2 regions of the Shewanella sp. Isolate8 genome follow, and region 2 is predicted to be linked to the other one. Evidence: riboswitches for the same ligand, from Rfam matches in the RefSeq annotation. Region 2 holds a riboswitch; the other holds the start of a gene.
What was found. Region 2 has a riboswitch for thiamine pyrophosphate ahead of L1D43_RS06295 (TonB-dependent receptor). Riboswitches for the same ligand answer to the same signal wherever they lie in the genome.
Positions count from the first base shown of each region.

Region 1: another riboswitch for thiamine pyrophosphate. It lies ahead of thiC (phosphomethylpyrimidine synthase ThiC); the one in region 2 lies ahead of L1D43_RS06295 (TonB-dependent receptor).

Region 1 covers NZ_JAKEVI010000001.1:1,846,941-1,851,412, forward strand. Annotated here, with positions in the region: gene thiE (thiamine phosphate synthase) at 1-823, opposite strand, end outside; gene thiC (phosphomethylpyrimidine synthase ThiC) at 826-2,781, opposite strand; TPP riboswitch at 2,956-3,054, opposite strand; gene L1D43_RS08185 (hypothetical protein) at 3,201-4,451, opposite strand.
Region 2 covers NZ_JAKEVI010000001.1:1,415,226-1,419,697, forward strand. Annotated here, with positions in the region: gene hinT (purine nucleoside phosphoramidase) at 1-343, shown strand, start outside; gene L1D43_RS06280 (PaaI family thioesterase) at 374-871, shown strand; gene L1D43_RS06285 (PaaI family thioesterase) at 868-1,332, shown strand; gene L1D43_RS06290 (YcfL family protein) at 1,365-1,754, shown strand; TPP riboswitch at 1,882-2,003, shown strand; gene L1D43_RS06295 (TonB-dependent receptor) at 2,076-4,217, shown strand; gene L1D43_RS06300 (hypothetical protein) at 4,280-4,472, shown strand, end outside.

The DNA of each region.
Region 1 (4,472 bases), 430 kb from region 2:
AACAGGCTATCGCCGATGACAAGGTGCAGCCACTGCCATGATGGTTAGGGTTGTCCACTCGCTCGCTACTCAGACGAAACCCTCTATGCTGGTGTATCGTCGAGGTGTGCGCCACCTCGTTGCAGACGAAGAGGTCCTCTGCCCACTCGTTTTGCCAGAGTGCGCCCTTGTCGCCGCCAGTGATCAGCAGATGACAGGCTAACTGATTCGACAGCATCTTAGCCTGGGGGAGTATCTCATCCCTCGATGTCGTCTCTTCTCCCAGCAATCTGCCAAACTCGCTAAGGTTCGGGGTGATGAGGCTTAGCACTCCCCTGAAGGGAGTGAAATCCAGGCCGCCTTGCTTTGGCTGTACTTGCATTTGCAGGCCTTGCTTTGACTGACTTTGCATTGGCTGCGTTGAGGATTCTCCCTCTTCCCCTTGCGTTTTCACTTGCGCTGCAAGCGCATCACCGCATGAGGCCACCATCACAGGATCGAGGATCACGGGGATAGGCTGACCCTCTTTCGTCCTGAGCGGTTTAATATGATTCAACAGCCAGTCGGCCACCAGATGGATCTGTCGCTGATTGGCGAGCAGCCCTATCTTTATCGCCCTTGGTGGTAAATCGGCCAGCAGGGTATCGAGCTGAGCGAGCAAGATGGACTCACTTACCGGCTCGACACCATTCACCGCCACAGAGTTTTGCGCGGTCACACTGGCTATCACGCTACAAGCGTGGCAACCAAGATCTGTCATGGTCGCCAGGTCCGCCTGAATGCCTGCACCGCCGCCGCTGTCTGAACCGGCAATGGTCCAGACAATTGGTTTATCAGCTGACATGACTATACCTCTTCAACGTCAGCCAATGCGGCACTGTGATAGAGCGCGCCACCACTTTGCTTAAACTGGGCCGACATCCGCGCCATCCCCTGCTGGACATCCGCCTTGGGGTTATCACCATCGACATCCGACACTTCAATCTCTCTCACCTCGATGGCTTGAGCCGCCGCGTATTCTCGTACCTCTTGAGTGATCTTCATCGAGCAAAACTTGGGGCCGCACATGGAGCAGAAATGGGCCACCTTAGCCGACTCCTGCGGAAGTGATTCGTCGTGAAACGCCCTGGCGGTGTCGGGATCCAACCCCAGGTTGTATTGATCTTCCCAGCGAAACTCGAATCTGGCCTTAGACAAGGCATTGTCGCGGATCTGCGCGCCAGGATGGCCCTTGGCCACATCACCAGCATGAGCAGCGATCTTGTAGGCGATCAGCCCCTGTTTCACATCTTCCTTGTTCGGCAGGCCGAGATGTTCCTTAGGCGTCACGTAACAGAGCATGGCGCAGCCATACCAGGCGATCATCGCCGCACCTATGCCAGAGGTAAAGTGATCATAGCCAGGGGCGATGTCTGTGGTTTGCGGCCCCAGAGTGTAAAACGGCGCCTCGTCGCACAGCTCGAGCTGCTTATCCATATTCTCTTTGATCAGCTGCATCGGGATATGGCCCGGCCCCTCGATAATGGTCTGCACATCATATTGCCAGGCCTTCTTCACCAGCTCGCCGAGGGTTTCCAACTCGGCAAACTGCGCCTCATCGTTGGCATCGGCAATGGAGCCTGGACGCATGCCATCACCCAGAGACAGCGAAACATCGTAGGCGGCGCACAGCTGGCAGATCTCATCGAAATGTTCATAGAGGAAGTTTTCCTTGTGATGAGAGAGGCACCATTTGGCCATGATAGAACCGCCACGGGAGACAATACCCGTGAGGCGTTTGGCCGTCATGGGCACATAGCGCAGGAGCACGCCCGCATGTATGGTAAAGTAATCCACCCCCTGCTCCGCCTGCTCTATCAGGGTATCTCTGAAGATCTCCCAGGTAAGGTCTTCGGCGACGCCATTGACCTTCTCCAGCGCCTGATAGATGGGCACTGTGCCTATGGGCACGGGTGAATTACGCACTATCCACTCGCGGGTCTCGTGAATATAGCGGCCGGTGGAGAGATCCATCACTGTATCTGCGCCCCAGCGGGTGGCCCACACCAGCTTCTCCACCTCCTCTTCGATAGACGAAGTGACCGCCGAATTACCTATGTTGGCATTGACCTTAACTAGAAAATTACGGCCGATGATCATAGGTTCGGCCTCGGGGTGGTTGATGTTCAGCGGCAAGATAGCCCGGCCCACCGCCAGCTCCTGACGCACAAACTCGGGGGTAATGGGCTCGCCCACCTTGGCACCGAAACTCTCACCCGGTGCGCGCTGGTTAAGCACCTCTTGGGTCACGCTCTCGCGGGCCATGTTTTCACGCAGGGCCACATACTCCATCTCGGGGGTGATGATGCCGCGCCTCGCATAATGCATCTGAGTCACCACCTTGCCATCAAGGGCGCGTCTGGGCCTAGGCAGATGCTCGAACCTGAGATGGTCTAAGCCTTCATCGGCCAGGCGCTGCTGGGTAAAACCTGAGCTAACCTGCTCGAGTACCTGGGTATCGCCGCGCTCGGCGATCCACTGAGATCGCAGCTTTACCAAGCCGTGACGCACATCGATATCGGCGTTAGGGTCCGAATAGGGCCCGGCGCAATCATAGACGTTAATGGGCGGATTCTGCTCATAGACAGGCGCCTCGGCGGTGCCGCCGATCAGGGTATCGGACTGAAAAATCTGCCGCATGGCAACCTTAAGATCTGGCCTGCTACCGCTTAGGTAAAACTTCTGGGAATTAGGGTGTTGTAGCGGTTTAAGGTTATCGATAAAGGCCTGGGCCTCTGCTCGCATTTCACGACGTGTTGACATAAGCAATCTCACTATAGGGTTAGATGAAGTTGCTTGTCTGGAGAAGTTTGGCGTTGAGGGCATTGAGTCAGGCCAAATGGCCTAATTCAAAAATATGCTGGGTGTCGCTCGAATTAAGCTCGCTGTTCATCAGCGCGGGCTTTCGACAGGCCGATAAAACGGCGGCGACACTATGGTCATATAATGCTTGTTTCCTTCGCAGGGACTAACCTGATCAGGTTCAACGGATCCCGAATTAACGGTCTCAGCCTAATGGCACTCCGACAAGAGGGCCTCAGTATAGACCTAAGAGATTGAGGGGGACAACCCCCACAACGATGCAGATACAAACAAAAATATCGACATTAAAATAACATCAAAAACATACACTTAAAAATCAGCAATAAGATAAACTATGTTTTAAGTGAAAATATATCACGCTAATTTTTCCCTTTTTGACTCACTCCCATCATGCTCAGATGCTTATCTAGCCCCTCTTTTATCGCCTGTTTCACCTTGTCGCCACTACACTTAAAGGGGAAGCCTAAGTTTTCCCCATGGGGGTTAATTGGTGTCGCCACACTCACCACGCGATAACAGGTATCCCCTATCTTGACGATGCGATTAGGATCCACCTTACTGTCTAAGGTGATTGCCGTCTCATACTCATTTTCCTTAGGTAGGGCCAATACCCTCATATCACCATCCATCTCACTCATGGACTTCTTCTGGGTGGCATTTGTGGCAGCACTCTGGACTAAGTTGTCCAACTGCGCCTGCCTGTCTCTGGCCATGTAGTCACCCGTCATGGCGCTTACCGCCCCCGAATAGGCTGATATCGGCTCACCAGCAGGGCCAAGATCTGAACTAAGGTCTGTGCTAATGTCTGAGCTAAGGTTAAGGCCGGGCGCATCTTCGAAAGAAAATGCCTTCTCCTCCTTGTGAGCATCAGAAGTCTCGGCTTTGGGCACAGCCTGAGATGCCTTACTATCTGTGGTTTTGGGATTCGTGGATTGAGTAGTAATTGGCTCAATATCGGTTGCTCGACTAGCAGCAACCTCCTCTGCAGATAACGGCTTAATCAGCGCGGCATTGGCCTTAACGGCACCCTGCGGCGTCGGTTTCTCCTCAGTCGATGCGCGCTGGCTATTTGCACTGTCATCTAACTCGCTTTGTGTTGGTTTAGGAGGCGTTTGTGTAGAAGCATTGGCAGGCAGAGAACGAGGTTTAAGCTTAGACTGAGGCTTAGACTGAACCTGAGACTGTACCTGAAATTGAGGTTGAGGTTGAGGTTGAGGTTGAGACCTAGCCCTCATGGCATCCAACTCTGCCTGAGTCAGCATATAGGCACTTATGGCTTTCTTGTCCTTCGGCATACTTTGCTGCAAATATGGCCCTTCGAACTGCCAACTCAACAAGGTCAGCAGTGCAAGATGCGTGAAGAGGACAACCAAGAAGATAGCCAGATCCATGCGGCCAACTCTCACAAGCAGGCCTTTAGCAAGGGGAACTTCTGTCAGCTTAGCTTGCTGACTGTCTGCAGGCTCATTGACGAAATGACTGAAGGCTGACGGCGCAACATCGATATCAAGATCAATATCAATATCAAGATTAAAATTGGGGCACGGCCAGGGAGGCTGACTATCCTTAGGGAGCACTCGCAATACCAACTCATCTTTTCCTTGGGTCACTTAGCGCTTTAGAGGTGATGA
Region 2 (4,472 bases):
AGAGACCATTTTCAGTAAAATTATTAGACGCGAAATTCCCGCCGATATCCTATATCAAGATGAGTTGGTCACGGCCTTTCGCGACATTCAACCTAAGGCGCCAACCCATATTCTCATCATCCCTAACCATCTTATTCCGACGGTTAACGATGTGAAGGCATCTGACGAGAAGGCATTAGGGCGCATGATGACGGTGGCGGCTAAGCTGGCTGATGAGGCGGGGATCGCCGAAGACGGTTATCGTCTCATCATGAACTGTAATAAGCATGGCGGCCAGGAAGTCTTCCATATTCATATGCACCTATTAGGCGGCGATTTTATGGGACCGCTGGTGTCGCGTTAATCCTGACTTACTTCTGGACTGTGTTGAGCAATGAAGACAAATCCTGATTTTTTCCCGCTGACGGACTTGGCCACACGCTTTGTCGGCCAGCTAGTGCAGTGCCGCCGACTCGGACTCAGTGTGCTTGAAGCCAGCGAACAGCACGTGTTGATCGAGCTTCCCTATAGCAGCGAGCTGATCGGTTACCCCGATACCGGTGTGATACACGGCGGGGTGATCACCACCTTGATGGACACCGCCTGTGGTACGGCGGTGGTGTGCAATATTTTCGATAAGTACAAGTCACTTGAGTTATCGCCAACGCTGGATCTGAGAGTCGATTACATGAAACCGGCCGAGCCAAATAAGAGCGTTTACGGTTTTGCGGAGTGTTATAAGCTCTCTTCGAGCGTGGCCTTTACTCGCGCCATCGCCTATCAGGATTCTATCGATGACCCTATCGCCCATGCGGTGGGCTCTTTCATGCGCATCAGCCCAGAGATGGTGGGTGATGCCTTCAGACAGGCCTTGATGGGAGAAGGGGAATGACCATGGTTTCGCCAGAGGCTAATCAGGCACTAAACGTTAAAGATATCGTCAAGAAGGCCACCGAGCTCAACGATTTCGGTCACCTATTGGCACACGTACCTTATGCAAAGTTTATCGGCATGCAGGTGGCACGCTTTGGCGACGAGCTGGTGTTTCAGCTACCCAAGAAAGATGAGAATATCGGTAATCCAACCCTGCCGGCCATTCATGGCGGGGTGATCGCCGGTTTCATGGAGATGTCGGCCATCGTACAGTTGATGGTATTTATGCAGACCACTAAGGTACCCAAAATTGTCGACTTCTCTATCGATTACCTGCGAGCCGGCCATCATAGAGACAGTTTTGCCGAGTGCAAGATCACTCGCCAAGGGCGACGTGTGGCCAACGTTAACATCAACTGCTGGCAAACCAACCGTAAGGCGTTGATCGCCACGGCACGTGCCCATTTTCTGATAGAGTAACCGAGTCAATGGTCGGCGTTAGGAGGGTAAAGATGAACAAGGGATTAGTGTTAGGCTGGATGTTATTGGGACTGGCAGCCTGTGCGCCGCATACCGGCGGCATCATGACCAGCTCTACCGGCGAGGTGCGGGTGGACAACGGCTCCTTCCACTCGGATGTGGATGTCAGTGGGGTGACGACCCAGGCTGAGGCCGGTTTCTTGCGGGCCCGCGCTACCGTTATCAGCAAGGCGGCTACAGATCTCCATCTGCAATATAAGTTCACCTGGTACGATATCAATGGTGCGACGGTGGAAGATGAGGGCGTAAGCTGGAAGGCGCTTAAGCTCCATGGCAAGCAGCAGATGCAGGTAACGGCGCTGTCGCCTAATGCCACTGCGGTGCGCTGCGAACTCTATGTGCGCGAGGCCATTTCCAATTAAAAATCGCTTTCATGGATGAGTCTAGCGAATGATTTGATGAAAACGTCAGCAATGCTGGCGTTTTTTATGGGTCAGGCGCAAATTTTGCGTTAAATATGTCAACTCTTTGTATGAGTCATGTATAATCGGCCTCGCCAAGGGGTGTTAACGCCAAGCCATAGGCTTTGTGATTGACTGAGATGTCCGCTGGACGAACCCTTAGAACCTGATCCGGCTAATACCGGCGTAGGAATGGGCCACATCACTAGATTCAACGCGATCTGTCTGTGCATTCTTTCTCGCTTTCTTAAGTGCCGGATCTCAATATTAATTTGAGGTCCCATGTTTACATTAAAATCTTATTCACCCATCGCCCTTGCCGTCGCTGCGGCGTTAACTCACACCAGCCTTATGGCGAGCGATACGCCGCCGACTAATGACGAGATGGAAGTGATCGTCGTCACCTCTGATTTTCGCCAATCCAGCCTGGACAAGGTGCCATCGAGCATCAGCGTTATCGACCAACAGCAGATAGAAGACGAGGGCGCCCAGCACTTCGAAGACGTACTCAACGGTATTGCCAACTTCAACTGGTCTGGCGGCAGCTCACGGGCAAAATATTTCCAGATCCGCGGCGTCGGCGAGCAGGAGGAGTATCAGGGGGCGCCTAACTCCTCCGTGGGCTATATCATAGACGACATAGATCTGTCTGGTATTGGGATGATCTCCAGCATGTACGATCTGCAGCAGGTCGAGGTGTTGCGTGGTCCTCAGGGGACTCGCTATGGTGCCAACGCACTGGCGGGACTCATCTATCTTAAGAGTAACGATCCCACCTCAGTATTCGAACATGGCGCCGAGGTGCAACTGGGTGACGATAACCTGCGCACCTATAGCGGCTTCAGCTCAGGTCCATTAAGCGATTCGGGCAAGCTCTTGTACCGCGTATCGCTGCAGCAACATGAGCAGAACGGCTATCGTGACAACCTTTACCTGGGCCGAGACGACACCAACGGCCGAGATGAATTTACCGGCCGCATCAAGCTGCGCTGGTATGCCACAGACGATCTGGTGGCAGATCTCAGCCTGATGCACGCCGATTTTAACAATGGCTATGATGCCTGGACACTGGACAACAACGGCTTCGATACTCTTACCGATGAACCTGGTGTCGATAAGCAGCGCACCACGGGTGGCTCACTGAAGCTGACCTACTCGGGCGCCGACAGCTTCGAGCTGGTCTCATTAAGTTCAATGGCTCAGAGTGATACTCACCACGGCTATGACGGTGACTGGGCAAATCCTGCATATTGGGCGGCCCGCAGCTGTGAGGGTGAGCCCTGCCAGTATGACTACACCTGGAACAAGCTGGGCGAGAGAACCACCCTGTCTCAGGAGTTTCGTCTAAGCTCCACGGAGGCGGGACGTATCTTAGGCGGTAGCACAGACTGGTTGGTGGGTGTCTATGGCCTGAGACTCACAGAAGACAACGACACCACCGAGGTCTACAACGGCTGGGAAGACAATCTCATGGCCGAGTATGAGGCGACTAACCTGGCCGTTTTCGCCCAGTTAGACAGCGACCTGGGCCATGGCTATGCGCTCTCAGTCGGTGCGCGTCTCGAGCGCCGCGAGAGTGACTACAGCGACTCGGCCAACGATGCCTTCGCGCCGTCTGAGAACATGTGGGGTGGCCATATTGCCCTGAGCAAGACGTTGAGCCCAGAGCATCAGGCCTATGCGCGTATCGCCCGTGGCTATAAGGCGGGTGGTTTCAACATGTCGCTGCCGACCTCATTGAGTGATAAGAAAGAGTTCCAGGCCGAGACACTGTACAACTATGAGCTTGGCCTCAAGTCCGAGTGGCTCGATGGCGACGCCACCACGCATTTCTCGCTGTTTTACATGGACAGACGCGATCAGCAGGTCTCTGCCTCACAGCAAAACCCGGATGAACCACAGAAGTTCATTCTCTATATCGAAAACGCCGGTAGCTCCCACAACTATGGTGCCGAGCTGGAAGCCAACTGGTACGCCACTGATAACCTTAAGCTATACGGCACGCTGGGCTGGTTAGAGACCGCCTATGGCGATTACGCCTACCAGGATAAGTACGGTGGACTGGTGGATCTCAGTGGCCGCGAACTGGCTCACTCGCCTAACCTTACCTATAGCGCGGGGGTGACCTATCGCAGCGATCTGGGGTGGTTCGCCAACCTGACCACAAGTGGCAAGAGTGAGTTCTACTACTCAGACAGCAACGATTCCAAGTCAGAGCCCTATACTATCTTCAATGCCCGTGTTGGTTATGAGACAGAGACCTGGTCGGCTTACCTTTGGGGTCGCAACCTGTTTGACGAGCAGTATGGGGTGCGCGGCTTCTATTTCGGTAACGAGCCAGATAACGGCTGGGCCGACAAGCAATATATCCGCTACGGCGATCCTCGCCAGCTAGGCGTTACACTTAACGTCAAGTTTATGTAATCGCCTGTATAGTTGCTTATTACGACAGGGGCGGGCAGGGCTCGCCCCATTAAGGAGTTAAGATGAAATTAACGGCTGAAATCAGCATGTATCCCCTCAAGGATAACTATATCGATCCCATCAAATGGTTTATCGGCAGGGTAGATGGTTACCCCAACATAGAGCGCCGTACCAATGCCATGGCCACTCAGGTGTGTGGTGAGTATGGCGAGGTAATGCAGATGTTGGCCACCGAGATGGAGGCCGCCCACCAGA